Regions from separate parts of the Neobacillus sp. S1115 genome, predicted to be linked through region 1. Evidence: predicted binding sites of a transcription regulator. Region 1 holds the regulator's gene; each other region holds the start of a gene.
What was found. The regulator CtsR, encoded in region 1, represses protease genes until heat stress. The targets are predictions, from matches to a motif close to ATGGTCAATAAAGGTCAAACA.
Positions count from the first base shown of each region.

Region 2: ACZ5B7_RS08905 (ATP-dependent Clp protease ATP-binding subunit) is a predicted target of CtsR. The motif match lies at 4,132-4,152, and genes of this name have one in related genera.
Region 3: clpB (ATP-dependent chaperone ClpB) is a predicted target of CtsR. The motif match lies at 5,291-5,311, and genes of this name have one in related genera.

Region 1 covers NZ_AP038275.1:94,181-101,657, reverse strand. The annotation lists gene ACZ5B7_RS00535 (protein arginine kinase) at 1-910, opposite strand, end outside; gene ACZ5B7_RS00530 (UvrB/UvrC motif-containing protein) at 913-1,461, opposite strand; gene ACZ5B7_RS00525 (CtsR family transcriptional regulator) at 1,482-1,943, opposite strand; gene ACZ5B7_RS00520 (IS3 family transposase) at 2,507-3,382, opposite strand; gene ACZ5B7_RS00515 (transposase) at 3,394-3,687, opposite strand; rRNA gene rrf (5S ribosomal RNA) at 3,971-4,087, opposite strand; rRNA gene ACZ5B7_RS00505 (23S ribosomal RNA) at 4,175-7,109, opposite strand; rRNA gene ACZ5B7_RS00500 (16S ribosomal RNA) at 7,316-7,477, opposite strand, start outside.
Region 2 covers NZ_AP038275.1:1,814,197-1,821,673, reverse strand. The annotation lists gene ACZ5B7_RS08940 (DUF58 domain-containing protein) at 1-343, opposite strand, end outside; gene ACZ5B7_RS08935 (AAA family ATPase) at 340-1,290, opposite strand; gene ACZ5B7_RS08930 (hypothetical protein) at 1,409-1,603, opposite strand; gene ACZ5B7_RS08925 (YkvS family protein) at 1,838-2,026, shown strand; gene ACZ5B7_RS08920 (DUF6254 family protein) at 2,084-2,203, opposite strand; gene ACZ5B7_RS08915 (lysostaphin resistance A-like protein) at 2,330-2,944, shown strand; gene ACZ5B7_RS08910 (YkvI family membrane protein) at 2,971-4,020, opposite strand; gene ACZ5B7_RS08905 (ATP-dependent Clp protease ATP-binding subunit) at 4,224-6,371, shown strand; gene ACZ5B7_RS08900 (M3 family oligoendopeptidase) at 6,400-7,477, opposite strand, start outside.
Region 3 covers NZ_AP038275.1:1,697,872-1,705,348, forward strand. The annotation lists gene moaA (GTP 3',8-cyclase MoaA) at 1-718, shown strand, start outside; gene ric (iron-sulfur cluster repair di-iron protein) at 1,322-2,017, opposite strand; gene ACZ5B7_RS08335 (molybdopterin molybdotransferase MoeA) at 2,242-3,507, shown strand; gene mobB (molybdopterin-guanine dinucleotide biosynthesis protein B) at 3,495-4,049, shown strand; gene ACZ5B7_RS08345 (Crp/Fnr family transcriptional regulator) at 4,069-4,761, opposite strand; gene ACZ5B7_RS08350 (YjzC family protein) at 5,021-5,200, shown strand; gene clpB (ATP-dependent chaperone ClpB) at 5,324-7,477, shown strand, end outside.

The DNA.
Region 1 (7,477 bases):
ATCCCATATCTATTCCAAGACGAACATCCGATAAACACTTTGCAGCTTCTTTCGTTTCAATAATCCGGCTGTTGGTTAGGACCCCTAGGGACCTGAACACCCTGTCTTCTAATTGTATGTTCGAAGTTTTGCGTAATGCTTCACGTGCCGACCTTTCTTGTGAAATTAACTGGCTGACAACCCCCATTAAATCGCGGCACATGTCTTCTTCAGATTTTCCAAGGGTAATTTGATTGGAAATTTGAAAAATATTGCCGAGTGCTTCACTTCCTTCACCGTAAATTCCCCGAACCACAAACCCTAATTGATTGATGGCTGGAATAATCCGGTTAATCTGCTGTGTTAAAATTAAACCCGGCAAATGCATCATCACCGATGCCCGAAGGCCAGTGCCGACATTTGTTGGACAGCTTGTTAAATAGCCGTATTTTTCATCAAAAGCATACTGGAGATGACCTTCAAGCCAATCGTCAATTTCATTGGCAGCATCTAATGCTTCTTTTAGCTGCAGCCCAGGAAATAGGCATTGAATCCGTATATGATCCTCTTCATTAATCATTATACTAACTTCTTCATTTTCGGATAATAAAACGGCACCATATGGTGAATCCTCTGCCAATTGCGGGCTGATTAGATGTTTTTCAACCAAGACCCTCTTTTGCAGCGGCTGTATCTCACCTATTTTCAACAATTCCAAATGTCCAAAGTTTCGGAGGCTGGAAGTTTCCAAAATGCCCTCCAGCTCATTAATAACCTGTTTAGCTTCCTCATGTGAAAAAAGAGTTGGGAATTTATATGCTTCCAAGTTTCGCGCCAAGCGAATTCTCGAGCTGAGGACAATATCGGATTCAGGCCCTTCCTCACTCATCCAGGAGCTGACCGCTTGATTTAAAAAACGTTCGAGCGACACCGTTACTCCCCTCCCTCATGACCAGCCGCTAATTTTTTCTCCAGCTGACGGATTTCATCGCGGATGGTTGCGGCCTTTTCAAATTCTTCATGGATAATAGATTCTCTTAACAAGTTTTTCAGTTCATCAATTTGCTTGCGGAGATAAATGGCCCCGCCAACTCTTTTTGGAATTTTCCCGTTATGGGTCCAATTTCCGCCATGAAGCCGCCTTAGAACAGGTTTTAATTGTTCTTTAAAGGTCTCATAGCAGTGGGAACAGCCGAAGCGTCCTACTTTCAAAAACTGTGGAAATGTCATGGAACATTGGTGGCATTGCAGGATTTCTGCCTGTTGAAACGGGCTCTCGGTTGGCTGTTGAAATGCCGGGTCGAAATTTAATAAACCTGCTAATAAATTATTAAAAGAAAACCCTGATTCACCATTAAAAATAAACATATCGCCCTTTTCCTGAGCACACTTTTCACAAAGGTGCACTTCCGTCTTTTCACCATTAATAATTTTTGTAAAATGGAGTGCCGCAGGCCTTTGATTACATTCTTGGCAAATCATACTTTCACCCTCTGGCTATATTATTTATATTTCAAAGATGTTAACATTGCCTTTAACATTCTTGCTCTTAATTCATCCCGGTATGGAAGTTCAATATACAAAACAGACCGATCAATCACGCTTAACATAATTTTAGCCTCTCTTTTTGTAATAATCTCTTCCTGAATAAGCCGGCCAATCACATCCTCCGCACTTGCCTGACTGCAACGGCTATGGATAAGTGACAGCAAATGGTCAATCAATTGGGCCGAATCATGAGACTGCACCTTAATAATCCGGATATATCCGCCCCCGCCCCGTTTGCTTTCCACGACATACCCCCGTTCAATCGTGAATCGGGTGTTAATGACATAGTTAATTTGTGAAGGAACACATTGAAATTTATCAGCAACCTCGCTGCGTTTGATTTCCACAATATCTTCTTCACTCATATCCAAAACCTGCTTCAGATATTTCTCGATAATATCGGAGATGTTTCTCATCTTCCCACCCCCTTGCACCATCTGACTTTGACTATATTTGACATTAATTATACTCAATTTTATTTCCAGATGCAACGATTCACTATTATATGATTTTCTCCAAATCTCGCGGTTGCGAAACCTATGATTGATGGGAAAAAACTACTAAATTTGAAGGATTGTGATGCATGGGGACGGTTCTTGTGCATCAAATAGGGAATGTAGTCTGGGAATGTGGGGCATGGGGACCGTTCGAGATAATCAACGAACACAGATTAAAAAGACAGATTAAAGACATTTTGACATTCCGTTTTGGTGATTTTGTCTTTAATAAGGTGGATAAAGGACATTTTGACCTTTGTATGGGTGATTTTGTCTTTGAGAAGCCAGATAAAAGACATTTCGGCCATGCTCAAGGGCCATTTTGTCTTTGAAAAGCCGGATAATGGTCTTCTGTCAAGAAAGTGGACAGTAAAATTTAAGACTTTTAGAAACCAAACCACTACCGCACTTCGTTTGGTACGGTATTAGAAATGATCAGTCGAAAAGCATGACTGCTCATTTCCTAACACCAAATGGCTATATTATGAGGTATATGCAACTTCATCTTGCCGGTGGTTTCTCTCGAATTGATTCGGTGAATTGTGCCCTAAAGTAGAGTGTTTTCGTTTTTCATTATAAAAACTATTTAAATAATGATTAATGGCTTTTACGGCTTCAGCCCTGGTCTTAAAGCGTCTTCTGTAGATCAAGTCTTTCTTGATTGTGGCATGAAAAGACTCAATACATGCATTGTCGTAAGGATCGCCCTTTCTGCTCATACTGATATGCATGTTTTTCCCTTTCAGGATGTCGATATAATCATTTGAACAATACTGGGACCCACGGTCCGAATGATGGATTAACCCTTCACTAGGCTGCCTTGTAACAATCGCCATATTTAATGCTTGTATGGATAGCTCCTTTTTCATATGTGAAGCCATACTCCAGCCTACGATTTTTCTTGAGAATAGATCCATAACGGATGATAAATAAACCCAGCCTTCAAGCGTCCAAATGTACGTAATGTCAGTTACCCATGCTCGGTTGGGCTTTTCAACATTAAATTGGCGATTAAGCAGGTTAGGATAAATGTGTAAATCATGATTTGAATTAGTAGTAATGACAAACTTTTCTTTTGGTGTGGCTGTTAAACCCATCTCTTTCATCATACGTGCAACCGTCTTTTGAGAAATGGTATAACCCCACTCCACCAAGTCGGCATGGACCCTGGGGCTCCCATACGTACCATAGCTCTCGTGAAATGATTTACTTATTTTTTGCTTGATTTCTTTACGGTAGGCATCTTTCTCAGATTGAGGTTTATTCTGGATCCTTAGCCATTTATAATAGCCACTTGATGATACTTTAAGAACTTTGCACATCTTCGCCACAGCGTGCTCATCAGAGTGGGCTTGAATGAACGTATAAATTACGCTTGGTTTTTCGTGAAGATGTGCATGGCCTTTTTTAGAATTTCGTTTTCCTCTTTCAATTTTTGTATCTCTTTCTCGTGTTGCTTTTTCAGTTTTTCAAGTTCTGTGGGTGTAAGATAGTTTTCTCCAGCTTTCCCAGCACTTGTTTTAGTCCTGTAAGCTGCCACCCATCGACTAACAGTTTTAGGGGAGATCTCGAGTTCAAAAGCTACCTGGGAGGCTTTTTTCCCCTCCTCAACGATTAACTTTGCAACATATTCTTTATACTCTTGAGAATGATGTTTACCCATGTGAACACGTCCTTTTAAATGATGATTGTATTATAATCTAAATCTCATTTTTACGTGTCCACTTTTTAGACTAACCTCAATAAAGGACATTTTGCCCTTCATCCCCAGACGGTTTTGTCTCTATAAACTCCATTAAAGACATTTACTTATCCACCTAGTGAATATTTGTCCTTAATAAATCGCGATGAAAAGTTTTTTCAGTTTCTTAAACGGTTCGTATGCATCATTCATGTCTAAATCGCCAACAAAAAAAGACAACCATTTTCAGGTTGTCTTTTTATTTGCCCGGCAGCGTCCTACTCTCACAGGGACTTGCGTCCCAACTACCATCGGCGCTGAGAAGCTTAACTTCCGTGTTCGGGATGGGAACGGGTGTGACCTTCTCGCCATTGCTACCGGACCTATTGAATTAGAGGTTTCATTCCCTCAAAACTAGATAACGCAGAAGAAGTTTAGTAAAAACGAGTTCACCTTACTTAATTATGACTTGGTTAAGTCCTCGATCGATTAGTATCAGTCAGCTCCACACGTCACCGCGCTTCCACCTCTGACCTATCAACCTGATCATCTTTCAGGGATCTTACTAGCTTGACGCTATGGGAAATCTCATCTCGAGGGGGGCTTCATGCTTAGATGCTTTCAGCACTTATCCCGTCCGCACATAGCTACCCAGCGATGCCTTTGGCAAGACAACTGGTACACCAGCGGTGCGTCCATCCCGGTCCTCTCGTACTAAGGACAGCTCCTCTCAAATTTCCTGCGCCCACGACGGATAGGGACCGAACTGTCTCACGACGTTCTGAACCCAGCTCGCGTACCGCTTTAATGGGCGAACAGCCCAACCCTTGGGACCGACTACAGCCCCAGGATGCGATGAGCCGACATCGAGGTGCCAAACCTCCCCGTCGATGTGGACTCTTGGGGGAGATAAGCCTGTTATCCCCAGGGTAGCTTTTATCCGTTGAGCGATGGCCCTTCCATGCGGAACCACCGGATCACTAAGCCCGACTTTCGTCCCTGCTCGACTTGTAGGTCTCGCAGTCAAGCTCCCTTGTGCCTTTACACTCTGCGAATGATTTCCAACCATTCTGAGGGAACCTTTGGGCGCCTCCGTTACACTTTAGGAGGCGACCGCCCCAGTCAAACTGCCCACCTGACACTGTCTCCCACCCCGATCAGGGGTGCGGGTTAGAATTTCAATACAGCCAGGGTAGTATCCCACCGACGCCTCCACCGAAGCTGGCGCTCCGGTTTCTCAGGCTCCTACCTATCCTGTACAAGCTGTACCAAAATTCAATATCAGGCTACAGTAAAGCTCCATGGGGTCTTTCCGTCCTGTCGCGGGTAACCTGCATCTTCACAGGTACTATAATTTCACCGAGTCTCTCGTTGAGACAGTGCCCAGATCGTTACGCCTTTCGTGCGGGTCGGAACTTACCCGACAAGGAATTTCGCTACCTTAGGACCGTTATAGTTACGGCCGCCGTTTACTGGGGCTTCGATTCAGAGCTTCGCTTGCGCTAACCCCTCCTCTTAACCTTCCAGCACCGGGCAGGCGTCAGCCCCTATACTTCGCCTTGCGGCTTTGCAGAGACCTGTGTTTTTGCTAAACAGTCGCCTGGGCCTATTCACTGCGGCTCTTCGGGGCTATTCACCCCAAAAAGCACCCCTTCTCCCGAAGTTACGGGGTCATTTTGCCGAGTTCCTTAACGAGAGTTCTCTCGCTCACCTTAGGATTCTCTCCTCGCCTACCTGTGTCGGTTTGCGGTACGGGCACCTTTTATCTCGCTAGAGGCTTTTCTTGGCAGTGTGGAATCAGGAACTTCGGTACTATAATTCCCTCGGCATCACAGCTCAGCCTTATGGCAAGCGGATTTTCCTACTTGCCAGCCTAACTGCTTGCACGCACATATCCAACAGTGCGCTTACCCTATCCTCCTGCGTCCCCCCATCACTCAAACGATAAAGAGGTGGTACAGGAATATCAACCTGTTGTCCATCGCCTACGCCTTTCGGCCTCGGCTTAGGTCCCGACTAACCCTGAGCGGACGAGCCTTCCTCAGGAAACCTTAGGCATACGGTGGATGAGATTCTCACTCATCTTTCGCTACTCATACCGGCATTCTCACTTCTAAGCGCTCCACCAGTCCTTACGGTCTAGCTTCAACGCCCTTAGAACGCTCTCCTACCGCGGACACCACAAGGTGTCCACCCACAGCTTCGGTGATACGTTTAGCCCCGGTACATTTTCGGCGCAGAGTCACTCGACCAGTGAGCTATTACGCACTCTTTAAATGGTGGCTGCTTCTAAGCCAACATCCTGGTTGTCTAAGCAACTCCACATCCTTTTCCACTTAACGTATACTTTGGGACCTTAGCTGGTGGTCTGGGCTGTTTCCCTTTTGACTACGGATCTTATCACTCGCAGTCTGACTCCCACGGATAAGTCATTGGCATTCGGAGTTTGTCTGAATTCGGTAACCCGATGAGGGCCCCTAGTCCAAACAGTGCTCTACCTCCAAGACTCTAACTACGTGAGGCTAGCCCTAAAGCTATTTCGGAGAGAACCAGCTATCTCCAAGTTCGATTGGAATTTCTCCGCTACCCACACCTCATCCCCGCACTTTTCAACGTGCGTGGGTTCGGGCCTCCATCCAGTGTTACCTGGACTTCACCCTGGACATGGGTAGATCACCTGGTTTCGGGTCTACGACTACATACTAATTCGCCCTATTCAGACTCGCTTTCGCTGCGGCTCCGTCTCTTCAACTTAACCTCGCATGCAATCGTAACTCGCCGGTTCATTCTACAAAAGGCACGCCATCACCCATGAACGGGCTCTGACTACTTGTAGGCACACGGTTTCAGGATCTCTTTCACTCCCCTTCCGGGGTGCTTTTCACCTTTCCCTCACGGTACTGGTTCACTATCGGTCACTAGGGAGTATTTAGCCTTGGGAGATGGTCCTCCCTGCTTCCGACCGGATTTCACGTGTCCGGCCGTACTCAGGATCCACTCAGGAGGGAACGAAGTTTCGACTACAGGGCTTTTACCTTCTATGGCTGGCCTTTCCAGACCGCTTCATCTACCCCGTTCCTTTGTAACTCCATGTTGAGTGTCCTACAACCCCGAAAGGCAAGCCTTTCGGTTTGGGCTGTTCCCGTTTCGCTCGCCGCTACTCAGGGAATCGCGTTTGCTTTCTCTTCCTCCGGGTACTTAGATGTTTCAGTTCCCCGGGTCTGCCTTCAATACCCTATGTATTCAGGTAAAGATACTGCTCCATTACGAACAGTGGGTTTCCCCATTCGGAAATCTCCGGATCGGCGCTTACTTACAGCTCCCCGAAGCATATCGGTGTTAGTCCCGTCCTTCATCGGCTCCTAGTGCCAAGGCATTCACCGTGCGCCCTTTCTAACTTAACCTAAAAGGTTTTACTTACTCTTAAAAATAAGAGAGAAAAACTAAAATGGCGATTACTCGGTTCTTACTTGGTTACTTCTTCTTTTACGATTATCTAGTTTTCAAGGAACAAAAAGTTTTGAGAGATAATTCCCTCAAAACTAAACAAACAAGAAACAATCAAACAAACATGTATTGTCTGGCTCATATGTCCAGCTTATATCCTTAGAAAGGAGGTGATCCAGCCGCACCTTCCGATACGGCTACCTTGTTACGACTTCACCCCAATCATCTGTCCCACCTTAGGCGGCTGGCTCCTTACGGTTACCCCACCGACTTCGGGTGTTACAAACTCTCGTGGTGTGACGGGCGGTGTGTACAAGGCCCGGGA
Region 2 (7,477 bases), 1.7 Mb from region 1:
AAACCCCATCTTCTTGTTCATTTCCTTTGGGAGCTATATAGGAATCAAAGGAGACTCTTAATTCCCCTTTAATGATTGGATACCCATGGTTTTTGAACACTATGTTCCAGTTACCCTCCTCACCAATAAAAAAGCGATTCCATTCATTTCTATCTTCTAAAACAAGGCCGTTCCCTACTTTCTTCAAATAATAACGATTAAACATGATTATTGCCAGAAAAAAGCCGGCTAAAAAAAGAGTCCATTTTGATTGGATATAGAGTCCAATTATAATCATAACAATGGCCAAACCGACAAGGCCAGGAATTACCTGGTCCTCTATTGAATATTTGTTCCAGTTCATCCGTTTGCCCCCGCTTCTACTGGAACAGGAACCGAATCGATAATTTCCAAAATGATCTCCTCTTGGGATTTGGTTAGCGACCCTTCGATTGATAGGATGATTCGATGTCCGATTACAAATGGAGCAACTGACTTTATATCAGCAGGCGTTACATAGGTGCGCCCGTTTAAAAAAGCTTTCCCTTGAGAAGCTTTCATAAGTGCCAATGTTCCCCGCGGGCTGACCCCGAGTTCAATACTGCTGTGCTCCCTCGTTCTTCTGACAATAGATAGCAGGTAATCTTCAATATCGTTTGTCATGTAAACCTTTTTTACTTCCTTCTTTAACTCCTCGAGATCAGAAAGTAAAAAAACAGGACTGACTGGATTCTGCCCTGGATTTACCTGGCCGTTATGCATAATCTGTTTTTCTTCTTCAAATGTAGGATAACCCACCTTTATTTTCATAAAAAAACGGTCCATTTGCGCAACAGGCAGCGGGAAAGTCCCTTGCTGGGATTCTACCGGGTTTTGCGTTGCGATGACCATAAACGGCTCATTAATCGGAACAGTAATACCGTCAATCGTGACCTGTCTCTCTTCCATAACCTCTAATAAACTGGATTGTGTTCTCGGAGTTGCTCGATTAATCTCATCTGCCAAGACAAGGTTAGCCATTATTGGCCCCGGGCGAAGCTCAAATTCCTGAACCTTTGGATTAAAAAATTGGATTCCCGTGACATCACTCGGAAGAACATCGGGGGTAAACTGGATTCTTGAAAAGTGTCCGCCAATTGCTGCTGCAAAACTTTTCGCAAGCATGGTCTTCCCCGTCCCTGGCACACTTTCAAGTAAAATATGTCCATTAAACAATAAAGAAATTGCCATCAACTCTACTTCCAAGTCTTTTCCGACAATTACTTTACTAATCTCCTGCTTTAATGATTGGATATTTTCTATTAAGGCCATTCCCTCAGCTCCCTGGAAGTTTCTTCTATATATGTAGTCCTTTTATTTTATCAAATTTTTCCACTTTTCCAAACATACTGGTAAAAAAAGAACCCTATTATAAAATGGGTTCGTTCCTTTAACTTCTCGGCTCTTTTAAATATTGGTAGAGAACATCTCCATTCCGCTGAGCAATGCCGCGGAAGTGTTTAAAATCTTTTCTTTTTACCAGCACCTGACGGAAATCCATAAATTCCCCAACGTTAACGTAATATTCGGAAAGCTCTCCGTTCATAAGACGATTTAAGATATCGTTAACTGTTTCTTCCCTCATTTTTCAGCACCTCTTTCCACTTCCTTATTTTAACGTAAAAACCTAATTTAAAGCTAATTTCATCCCTAAATATGAAAACGTTACCATTATCTAATTATATTTCCAGAATTTTTTTACAAAAACATATAAGAAATTAACCAAATTGTAACATTAACACCTTTACGAATTTGGAAAAATAGTGCAAACTGTTATTTAAATAGTTTTTAAGTTTGCTAGATAAAGGAGAGAGGAAATTTGAAAAAAGCAGAGGTAGGAAATATCATCGAATTTCGCGGCGGACTACAAGGGATTGTTGAAAAGGTGAATGAAAATTCTGTAATAGTTGACTTAACATATATGGATAATTATCGTGATTTAGAATTAGATCAGCGGACAGTTGTTAATCATAAAAATTATAAGGTTGTTAAAGAAACCGCTTACTAATTATTTGAAAAGGCAGAATGCACACTGCCTTTTCTTCTTTTTTAACCGGAAAACCGTTTATTTTCCTTGGTCCATTTCCTTTGAAAGCTCTTTAAACGATTTAACTTTGCCATGAGGATTTTGATCCTGCTTTCTGACCGTCCATTCACGTTCCTTTTGACTTTGTGATTTACTCATTCTCTTCACTCCTTTCTCGATTATATTTTTTTCATTTAAAGATATTCTTATCAACCTAATTGGTTAAAATGTATATTGAAATCTTTTCCTTTACATATTGAGTTATGATCTTCGAAGGAGCCTATTATGGAATTAAAACGAACCCTGGATTTACGTCTAATTACCGGATTGATTATCGCCCATGCCCTACTCTTTTTTTCTTTTCATGATAAGGCGATATTTTGGTACATTTTTTCCGGTTCCATCCTAATACTAATCGCCTTTTCCACGTTTCAGGGAGACGTGGAAGATGAGGCCTCTTTTATCAAGTATTTATTTTTAGGCGTCATTTCCGGTTTGCTATTATATTTGCTTTTTTGGATTGGCTATCAGCTGTTCGAGATGGCCAATTCAGGCTTTAAAAAAGATGTAAGACGTTTGTACCGATGGTTTGCCCCTTCGTTATTCTGGCACTATTTAGCCTTAATTTTAGTGGCAGCACCTGGCGAAGAAATGTTCTGGAGAGGGTTTGTCCAAAAAAGACTGTTAAAATACCTCAAACCGTACGTCGCCATTATTGCTAGCTCTATATTATATGGGTCAGTCCATATTTATTCAGGGTCCTTTTTACTAATGTTCGCTGCCTTCGTATCCGGTCTTGTCTGGGGATTTTTATACTTTTGGAAAAAAAGCATGCCCCTCGTTATTGTTTCTCATATCATTTTTGACATGATGATGTTCATTTTTCTGCCACTAACATAAAAGCAGCTGACCTGAGCAGCTGCTTTTCAATTTCTTTCTGGGGGTGTAAATGGCTTCATCCACAGGAGAATAAAAAAACTCATGCAAATATAGCCGAACAACGGATATAGGTAGGACAAAAGTGTTCCATAATTCACCAAGCTAATTAAGTAAGATACTGTAAAAATAGCCGTTACAGAAACTAGCGTCGGTACAGGCATATATTGCTTTAACTGCCGGTCGAGACCAAAAACATTCCCAATAACTGAAGTAAAAATCTCTCCATAAATGATAAGAACAAAAATCCAATAGAAAAACGGGGCTAAATTTCTCATAATAACGGCCATCGGAATTTCATATAATTCCAGGTTTGGGAGCATGATTAATGTAAAGTGGCTGGCAATTAATATTACCGTCAAAGCCACACCACCAAGAATCCCCCCCCATTTGATTGTCCAATCGTCCTTCACTTCTGATGCAATCGGCACTAGTACCGCTTGAGCAAGTCCAAGATTCAAGGCAGCATACGAAAATGGTGCAATAACACTTTTCCACCCATCAGAAGCATGAGGAATATACAAAAACTGCTCTAAAAAGTTTGGCATTTGCAAAGACAATAGCATTAAAATCAGACTAAACCCAATCATTAAGGGAACTACAAAGGTATTGACAGCAAAAAGCCCCTTAGTACCTACAAGCATCACCAAATAGGATAAAAAAATGGTGATAAACACCCCCGCATTTTTTGGCAATCCAAGCTGTTCTTCAAAAACAGCTCCTGCTCCTGCCAGCATAACGGCACTTACCCCAAGCAGCATAAATAGCATAAAAAAATTGATGATGCCTCCAGCCCATTTTCCAAATAAATAATCATTAAATTCCTGGTACGATTTTGCATTAATTTGCGCAGCGATCCGCATCAGTTTTGAACCAATCACAACGAAAAGATATCCGCTCATTAATATACTTATAAAGCCAAAGAAACCAAACCGTGAGAAAAATTCCACGATTTCTTTTCCTGTAGCGAATCCTGCTCCAACAACAGTCCCCACATAGACTGCCGCTATTTGAAAAGCTTGATTCCAGCTTTTTTTCACATCATCTCCCCCTTATCACAAATATATGACCAAAGGGACAAACAATGACGAGCTTTTTCTCGTAAGCTTATTTTCCTATCATGGAAAAAATTTCACCAAGCGAAAGACTTGAAAGTCAAAAAAGGTCAGAGTATACTATGGTCATAAGGTCAAATATAGTCAAAGTCAAATTGATAAAAGCTAATAACAAGGAGGTTGTTTACATGCTTTGTCAAAAATGTAATCAAAATCAAGCAAATGTACAATTAAACATGAATGTTAATGGGCAGCGTCATGATTTGAAACTTTGCCATGAATGTTATACAAAGGAGAAAAATGCATTAGGTGCAGGCTTTGGAATGAATAAGAACCCATTCAACGGTTTTCCATTTGAAGAGCTTTTTGCTAGCAAAAACTTCTCCCAAGGCCACATTCCAAATGGTCAATTTAGTCCGGCAGTTGAGAATAAAAACGGCCGCGGCGGCTTTATCGATCAATTTGGCCGTAACCTCACACAAATGGCTAAAGCCGGCTTGATTGACCCGGTTATTGGCCGTGATCACGAGATTAAACGAGTCATTGAGGTATTAAACAGAAGAAATAAAAACAATCCTGTGTTAATTGGTGAACCTGGTGTTGGTAAAACGGCAATAGCGGAAGGTCTTGCCTTAAAGATTGCCGATGGCGATGTACCAGGCAAACTGCAAAATAAAGAAGTTTATTTATTGGATGTAGCTTCTTTAGTTGCCAATACCGGGATCCGCGGTCAATTTGAAGAGCGGATGAAGCAGTTAATCGCTGAATTGCAGGAGCGGAAAAACATCATTTTATTCATTGATGAAATCCATCTGCTTGTTGGTGCAGGCTCTGCTGAAGGCTCTATGGATGCCGGCAATATTTTAAAGCCGACCCTTGCCCGCGGTGAACTTCAGGTTATTGGTGCTACGACATTAAAAGAATACCGCCAAATTGAAAAGGATTCAGCCTTAGAACGCCGCTTCCAGCCTATTCAGGTTCAAGAGCCTGATACAGATGCAGCCATTGCCATCCTTAAAGGGATTCAGAAAAAATATGAGGACTTTCATGAGGTCAATTATTCAGACGAAGCCGTCCACGCTTGTGTGACCTTATCGCAGCGCTATATTCAAGACCGCTTCCTGCCTGATAAGGCGATAGATTTATTAGATGAATCAGGTTCAAAACTAAATCTAACTACAGATTATCGGAATAATGAACAAATCGAGGCCCGTCTTAAGGAAATTGCCGCTAAAAAGGAAACAGCATTAAAAAAAGAAAACTATGAACTGGCAGCAAAGCTTCGTGATGAAGAAACACAACTTGAAAAGGCATTAAATAGTGCCTCAAAAACGGAGCGACCAGTTGTTTCAGTTTCTGATATCCAAAAAATTATTGAAGAAAAAACTGGGATTCCGGTCGGTAAACTTCAAGAAGACGAGCAGCTTAAAATGAAATCACTGGAAGAGAATTTGAATAAAAAGGTTATTGGCCAGGAACAAGCCGTTCAGAAGGTCGCAAAAGCTGTCCGCCGCAGCCGTGCCGGTTTAAAAGCAAAAAATCGTCCGATCGGGTCCTTCTTATTTGTCGGTCCAACAGGTGCTGGTAAAACGGAATTATCTAAGACTCTTGCAGAAGAATTATTTGGCACGAAGGATTCGATGATTCGACTTGATATGAGCGAATACATGGAAAAACACAGCGTATCAAAATTAATTGGTTCTCCTCCAGGTTATGTCGGCCATGAGGAGGCTGGTCAATTAACCGAAAAAGTCCGCCGTAATCCATATAGCATTATTCTCTTGGATGAGATAGAAAAGGCCCATCCTGACGTCATGCATATGTTCCTGCAAATACTTGAGGACGGACGTCTTACTGACAGCCAAGGAAGAGTGGTAAGCTTTAAGGACACCGTCATTATCATGACAAGTAATGCCGGCGTTGGGCACAAAAACATTCACGTTGGCTTTGGAACATCCAATGCTGTGGAAGAAGCTAGCATCCTTGACTCTCTTGGCAGCTTCTTCAAGCCGGAATTTTTAAACCGCTTTGACAGCATCATTGAATTTAAACCACTGGATAAAAAGCATATCTTATCTATTGTCGACCTAATGGCTTCTGAGTTGCAAGAAACATTAAAAGAACAGAACATTGAACTAACCATTTCAGTAGAAGCGAAAGGAAAATTAGCAGAACTTGGCTACCATCCTTCATTTGGTGCTCGTCCATTAAGACGCGCCATTCAGGAACAGCTCGAGGATAAAATTACTGATTTTATTTTAGACCAGCCAGATGCTAAACATCTTTCTGCTATTTTAGAAGATGGCGAAATCAAAGTTGTCACTGAAAAAAAATAAAAAGCGAAGCCCTGCGGCTTCGCTTTTTTTATAGCTTTTTATCATCAACCGAATTCAGCCATTTCTCGATTTCACCAACAACAGATTCTACACAGCCGGTTTTAAATGGTGATATTAAATTGGCTGCTTCCACGAGTTTAGTAAATGACATAGAACCGCCAAGCTTACAAAGCTTGACATAGTCTGCCCATGCCTCTTGATGATTCTCCCTTGACCGCTTCCAGAATTGGAAGGCGCAAATTTGCGCAAGCGTATAGTCAATATAATAGAACGGTGAATTATAAATATGTCCCTGACGCTGCCAGAAACCGCCGTTCTCCAGATACTCATTGCCGTCATAATTCTTATGCGGCAAATACTTTTTCTCAATTTCCCGCCATTTTTGCTTGCGCTCTGTTGGTGTGGCTTCTGGGGTGTCATAAACCCAGTGCTGGAATTCATCAACGGAAACTCCGTATGGAAGGAATAAGAGCGCATCACTAAGATGAGAAAACTTATATTTATCGGTGTCTTCTTTAAAGAAAAGCTCCATCCATGGCCAGGTGAAAAATTCCATACTCATCGAATGAATTTCACATGCCTCATAGGTTGGCCAGTTATATTCAGGTATTTCAAACTGACGGCTCGAATAAACCTGGAAGGCATGGCCTGCCTCATGGGTCAGGACATCAATATCACCAGAGGTACCATTGAAATTTGAGAAAATGAATGGCGCTTTATGATTTTCAATGTATGTGCAGTAGCCCCCGCTTGCCTTCCCCTTCTTGGCAACAAGGTCCATCAGATTATTTTCCATCATAAAGGTAAAAAATTCTCCGGTTTCCTTTGAAAGATCCTGATACATTTTTTGTCCGTTCTCAATGATCCATTCAGGACTACCCTTCGGTACAGCGTTTCCGGTCTCGAACACAAAGCCTTCATCATAGAATTTTAATTTATCGAGGCCAAGCCGTTCCCGTTGCCGCTCTTTTAGCTTAGAGGCAATTGGAACAATAAAGTCCTTTACCTGCTGACGGAAATTAGCCACCATCTCGGCGTTGTAATCGGTTCTCATCATGCGGTTATAACCAAGCTCGACAAAGTTTTTATAACCCAAGGCGTGAGCA
Region 3 (7,477 bases), 1.6 Mb from region 1:
TGGCTTAACAACAAATGGCGTTCTTCTTCCTAAATTGGCTGCGAAATTGAAGGAAGCAGGCTTGAAGCGAGTGAATATCAGTCTGGATAGTCTAGATGATGAATTATTTGGCAAAATCAATGGCAGGGGAATTGGGACCGGTCCTGTTCTAGAAGGTATTCAAGCCGCTAAAGATGCAGGATTAGGCGTTAAATTAAATATGGTTGTCAAAAAGGGTTTAAACGACCAAGACATTATTCCAATGGCTAAATTCTGTAAAGAAAAAGGGCTGGAGCTCCGGTATATTGAATATATGGATGTTGGCTCCACCAATGGCTGGAAAATGGATGATGTTGTGACGAAAAAGGAAATTTACGAAATGCTCAAGGCGGAATTTGAATTGGAACCAGTTGACCCTGCTTACTTTGGTGAGGTTGCTAAGCATTATCGCTATAAAGGTACCGATGTCAATGTTGGTTTTATTACCTCCGTCTCGGAATCGTTCTGTTCCAGCTGTACCCGGGCCCGTCTTTCAGCGAATGGCCAGATTTTTACTTGCTTATTTAACGGTAATGGCCATGATCTTCGTAATTTCATGAGAAACGGCGCATCTGATGAACAACTTTTTGGAAGAATTGCGGAGATTTGGAACGGTCGTAATGATAGATATTCGGATGAAAGAACGGCCGAAACAAACAAAAATCGTAAAAAAATCGAAATGTCTTATATCGGCGGGTAAACAAACCGCAAACGAAAGAAAACAGCCTGCATTGTAGGCTGTTTTCTTATGATTATCCCTGCTAACGGGCCTGTTGATTTCCGCTCCGGGTACTCGCTTTCCGCGGGGAGGTCCTGGAGCCTCCTCGGCGCCGAAAGCGCCTGCGGGGTCTCCAGTGACCTCTATATCCCGCAGGAGTCGAGTGCCCTCCGCTCCAATCAACAGGGAGACAAATCAACCTCATATATTGCAACACACTTATTCTAACGCTTGCTAAAGCGTGTTTATTTTTCGATATTTTGAAAATTTTAATTTCAATTGCTTTTATGAGGGACATTTCACGCCTGGATTCCATCGATTTTATCCTTCATCTTGTAAGTTGAGGTTTCTATTTGGCTACACCTGTTGATTGGCGCGGAAGGTGCGAAGACTCCTGCGGGAGTACGGGGCAGGGGAGACCCCACAGGAGCTTTAGCGACGAGGAGGCTTCCCGGCACGCCCGCGGAAAGCGAAGCACCTGGAGCGCTAATCAACAGACCTGTTGAAAGCTTTAAGAAAAATAAAAGGCTATCGAAAGTTATTCCGACAGCCTAACAGCCTGCAGTGAAGGCTGTTTTGTTCTTCTTAGATATATCTAGGGAATAGAATGTTATTTTCCAAATGAACATGCATAAAGGTTAGTCCTTCGAGTTCTTCTAAACGGCTATAGACTAGCCGGTACGTACCGCAGGCATCAAGCGGCGGTGTAAAGTCGCCGGTAATCTCCCGAAGCTCTTTCAATATGGCACCGGCATGGTCATGTTCTTTTTCGAGTTCCACAATCATGTTAATCGCTTCGTCGCGGTTTTCAATTGTCCCGTCCGCTAGTTTTCTAATGATTGGGAAGACAATTTCTTCTTCCTTTGCCATATGTTCTAACAATTCCTTTTTAAATTCATGGTAAAGCTCATAAACCTTTAGCAATTCCGGATGATTATCCCCATGGACGCGGGACACCTTTGTCACATAAGGACTAAGCATTTTAAATTCTTCTTCCGTTGCCCGGTGATAGTTAGCGATCACATGGTCAATGATGGTGTTGGAATCAGAGTTAGTCCAAACTTCTAAATCGGTCTCTTTGGACTCATTTTTTTCATAAACCGCTTTTAAATCCTCTAAAATAGCATCGATATTAAGATTGCCTTGGGTTGCAGCTTCGGAAAGCGGGATGTTACCGCCGCAGCAGAAATCGATTCGATAAGATTTAAATACATCACTTGTTTTTGGTAATTCATTTACAATATCTTTAACTAAAGAATTTGCGGAAAATGAGAATGTCAACATGAATCTTCCTCCTTGATAAAAGGTTTGGTTTCTAAACTAAGCATAATGGAAAATCAAATTTAACTAGGTGACTAAAATCACACTGCAAGCGTGAATTTTTATATTCTTCCGTGAGAAAGTTTCGAATTTGTGACTTTTGATATGTCTATTAGTTTTTTGTAAGCTTATAATGGATACAGTTAAAATACATAACGTTCAAAAATGATAGGAGCCGATGAATTTTGTTTGAAAGACGACAACCCATTCCAATCGGAGAAGCAGTTCAAAAAATAATGCAATACCAATTGTCCGGTGAGACGGAATATATCAACATTGAAGAAAGCTTTGGCCGATTTTTATCTAAGGATTTAGTTGCCACCTGCGATGTCCCTCACTTTGACAGGGCACCCTATGATGGTTTTGCTGTTAAAGCAATAGATACACAAGATGCATCCCAAGCTAATCCGGTGGAATTTGAGGTAATTGACCATATTGGTGCGGGGATGGTTTCCAACATGACCGTAACAGAAAATCAGGCAGTCAGAATTATGACTGGTGCGATTATGCCTGAAGGAACTGATGCTGTTGTTATGTTCGAAGTAGCGAAAACCTACGAAAAAGATGGGAAGCCGTTTATGGCCATTAAGCGCAGTTTTAAAAAGGGGGATAACGTTTCCTTTCGTGGGGAGGATGCGAAAGAGGGCGAGGTATTAGTTAAAAAAGGTACACTAATTAACCCTGGAATTCAAGCCATGCTTGCCACTTTTGGCTATAAGGATGTTCCCGCAGCCAAAAAACCGATTGTTGGCCTGTTTGCAACTGGTACGGAATTATTGGATGTTGGCGACCCTTTAGTTCCTGGCAAAATCCGCAATAGCAATTCTCATATGATTGCCGCCCAGATTGAGAGGGTTGGTGGTATCGTTCACTATTTTGGAAAGCTTCCAGATGAATTTGATACCTGCTTCGAGGCTGTGAAAAATGCCGTAAACAAGGTTGATTTGTTGATTACGACTGGCGGGGTTTCAGTTGGTGATTTTGATTACCTGCCAGAGATTTACGAAAAGCTTGGTGCCGAGGTTTTATTTAATAAAGTGGCAATGCGGCCTGGAAGTGTTACAACAGTGGCCAGCCATAACGGAAAGCTCCTTTTTGGTTTATCCGGTAATCCGTCTGCTTGCTATGTTGGATTTGAATTGTTTGCAAGGCCAATTTTACGCAGAATGCTTTTTTCTGAAAAACCTCATTTAAGGAAGGAGCAAGCAATCCTTGAGGTGGATTTTCTAAAAGCTAATCCATTTACAAGATTTGTGCGCAGCTCTGTTTTTATCGAGAACGGCCGGTTAAAGGTGACGCCAAGCGGTCTGGATAAATCCAACATTATCATGAGTCTTGCCGGTGCAAACTCATTAACCATCCTCCCGGGTGGCACACGTGGGTTCGCTGCCGGAACTGAGGTAGATGTTCTTTTGCTTGAAGATCAGTTTGGCAGTGAATGGCCTTGGTAAGACCGGTCATATTTCAAGTTACCGGTTACCAGGATAGCGGGAAAACAACATTTATTGAAAAGCTTCTTCATGGATTGAAGGCAGAGGGATTAATGACGGCTGTTATTAAACACCATGGTCATGGCGGTAAACCAGATGTTTTGCCTAAAAAGGACTCAACCAGACATCTTGCAGCGGGTGCGATTGCTTCGATTGTCGAAGGAGAGGGAAGGCTACTCCTGCAAACCGAACAGTTAGAGTTCAAATTGGATAAACAAATAAACCTGCTTGGTTTATTTAATTTGGATATTATCTTGGTTGAAGGCCATAAACAAGAAAGTTTTCCAAAGATGATCCTCCTGCGGGATAAGCGTGACCTTTCGCTAATAAGAAAGCTAAAAAATATTGCAGCGGTTGTTTATTGGGAGGAAGAGCTGGAGGGGGCAATAAGTGAGGTTTTGGAAGTTCCATGCTTTCATATTGGTGATGCAAAAGCTGAGCAACAGATTGTTCGATTATTAAAACAGATGCATGATAAGGAAACGGCTGACTCGAAAAACTGAGTCAGCCGCTAATTTGATTTCAATCTACCCTGCAAATATCCTCAGGGCAATCTTCGCAATCAATTTCATTTTTTAAATAATCAATGTCATGAATGGTGATTGTGCCTTTATTTATGGAAATAACCCCTGTCTTCCTTAAGTCAGCCAATAGTCGATTGACAACCTCCCTGGAGGTTCCACAGAAATTAGCCAGTTCCTGATTGGTTAAAGGCAATTCAATCAGGATGCCCTTGTTCGTTTTGACACCAAAACTATTGCTGATTCGAATTAAGGTTGAATATAAGGCGCCTTTTTTTCCGTGTAAAACCAAGTCGCGAAATTTTGTTTGAGTTTTTCGGTATTGAAGGCTCATCCATTGAATGAATTCAAATGAAAGAGGAAGATTTTGCGATAATTTTTCCTCCAGAAACTCTCTCTTTATTACCGCCGCTTCACCGCTTTCAATAATTCGTCCGCTTAACAGATATTTTGGCTGAGGGGAGAATAAATGTAATTCCCCCACAAAATCTCCGCTTGAACACATCCTTAAGGTAAGCTCTCTACCATCAGGAATAATTTTACTAACATGAAGAATCCCGCTTTTAACAATATATAGCTCATTTGCTGGCATTCCCTCTTGAAACAGAAAGGAGCCTTTCTCCATTTTCTTTGTATGTTGTACTGTTTCGAAAAGACGCGACAATGTGACAGGCATTTCTTTAATGGACTGCATGCCGATACCCCCTTTTAATGGGAACTTAAAAGCGATGAATCGCTCAGTAAAAATTTACTAGATATTACTGTAATTATATTGTTTATAATGAATCAATCGCAATAAATGGATGGATAAGTTCATATAATCGTCAAAATTTGGGTACAAAGCAATATTTCTTAGGAAATATTGTCGAACCTTGTAAAATTGAAGGAACTTCCTTTAATGAACCAAGGCTTAAAGGGAATAATAAAATCGAAATAGATAAGGAGGGAAAAACATGGGACAAAGCCGTCAATTCGGGCCGGGAAAAAAAGCACCGAATAATGGTGTTTATATTGAAGTTGGGGATACAGGCGATAACGTAGTCAATCCGAAAAAAATAAAGTTAAAAGCCGGCGACAGATTTCCGGAGAACTCAAATGATGACCGTGTATGGACTTACCAGAGAAAGCCATGATTAATATAAATTTGTTGAAAGAGCTGTCCGGAACCGGATGGCTCTTTCAAATTTTACTTTTAAATGAAGGATGAATTATAATATAAGTAATAGGTCAAAAAAGGTCAAAGGGTGTGAAAACTCATGGATTTAAACCGAATGACGGAGCGGATGCAGAATGGTTTAATGGATGCTCAAAGTATCGCCATTAAATATAGCCACCAAGAAATAGAAGAGCCCCATTTGTTATTAGCGCTTTTAAACCAAGATGACAGTCTTGCTGCATCCGTTTTGGAAAGGGCCGGGATTTCCGCTAAAAAAACTGAAGACAGTTTGATTAAGGCTCTTGCCAAGAAACCGCAGGTAACCGGAAGTGGAATTGAACAGGGAAAGCTTTATATCACAGCCAAACTGCAAAAATTATTGGTAAGTGCTGAAGAATACGCGGCAAAATTCGCTGATGAATATCTATCCATCGAGCATATTCTGCTTGCTGCAGCAAACGCGAACGATACGGAATTGAAAACAATTATTCATTCATTTGGCCGCACCTCGGAAGATCTTTTAAAGGTTATAAAAGAAATAAGGGGGAATCAAAGGGTGACAACACAACATCCTGAAGCGGGATATGATGCTTTAAAAAAATACGGGCGGGATCTTGTAACAGAAGTAAGAGCTGGGAAAATGGACCCTGTCATTGGCAGAGATACAGAAATAAGAAATGTTATCCGCATTCTTTCAAGGAAAACCAAAAATAATCCCGTTCTAATTGGTGAGCCTGGTGTAGGGAAAACCGCCATTGTTGAAGGATTGGCCCAAAGGATTGTTAGAAAAGATGTACCAGAAGGCTTGAAGGATAAGACTATTTTTGCCTTGGATATGAGTTCACTGATTGCTGGTGCGAAATTTAGAGGTGAATTTGAAGAAAGATTAAAGGCAGTTTTGAATGAAATTAAAAAAAGTGAAGGGCAAATATTGCTATTTATCGATGAAATCCACACGATTGTAGGTGCGGGAAGAACTGATGGAGCGATGGATGCCGGAAATATGTTAAAACCAATGCTGGCCCGGGGTGAGCTGCATTGTATCGGGGCAACCACACTTGATGAGCACCGTAAATATATTGAAAAAGACCCTGCACTTGAACGGAGATTTCAGCAGGTCCTTGTTCAAGAACCGGATGTCGAAGACACAATCTCTATCTTACGGGGATTAAAGGAACGGTTTGAAGTCCATCATGGGGTCAAAATTCACGACCAGGCCTTGGTCGCTGCTACTGTCCTTTCTGACCGCTATATTACGGATCGCTTTTTGCCGGATAAAGCAATCGACCTTGTCGATGAAGCGTGTGCTATGATTCGGACCGAAATTGACTCCATGCCAACTGAGCTGGATGAAGTGACCCGCCGGGTAATGCAATTGGAAATAGAAGAAGCGGCGTTAACAAAAGAGCAGGATGAGGTTAGTAAACAAAGACTCCGCGCCTTGCAAAAAGAGTTGGCAGATTTGAAGGAACAGACAAATGCTATGAAGGCGAAGTGGCTTGAGGAAAAACAAACCATTAATAAATTACAGGAAAAACGGGAGCAAATTGAAAAACTTCGCCGCGAACTGGAGCAGGCAGAAGATAAATATGATTTAAACAAGGCAGCAGAGCTTCGTCACGGTCTCATCCCAGCTGCGGAGAAAGAGCTATTGGCACTTGAAGAAAAAGCTGAAAGTGACGACCGGCTTCTACGTGAAGAAGTAACTGCAGAAGAGATTTCCAATATTGTTTCAAGATGGACAGGGATTCCGCTTTCCAAGCTTGTCGAAGGTGAGCGGGAAAAGCTTTTAAGACTGGAATCAATCCTGCACGAAAGGGTCATCGGACAGGATGAAGCAGTAGGTTTAACTGCTGACGCTGTTTTAAGGGCACGCGCGGGGATTAAAGACCCGAACAGACCAATTGGTTCATTTTTGTTTTTAGGCCCGACAGGAGTTGGTAAAACAGAACTTGCGAAGGCGCTGGCAGAAAGCTTATTCGACAGTGAAGAGCATATGATCCGGATTGATATGTCGGAGTATATGGAGAAGCATGCTGTTTCACGTCTTATTGGTGCACCTCCCGGCTACGTAGGTTACGAGGAAGGCGGCCAATTAACGGAAGCAGTCCGTCGAAAACCGTATTCGGTAATATTGATGGATGAAATTGAAAAGGCGCATCCTGAAGTATTCAATATCCTCCTGCAGGCACTTGATGATGGACGAATTACAGATTCCCAAGGCCGGGTTGTTGACTTTAAAAATACAGTCATT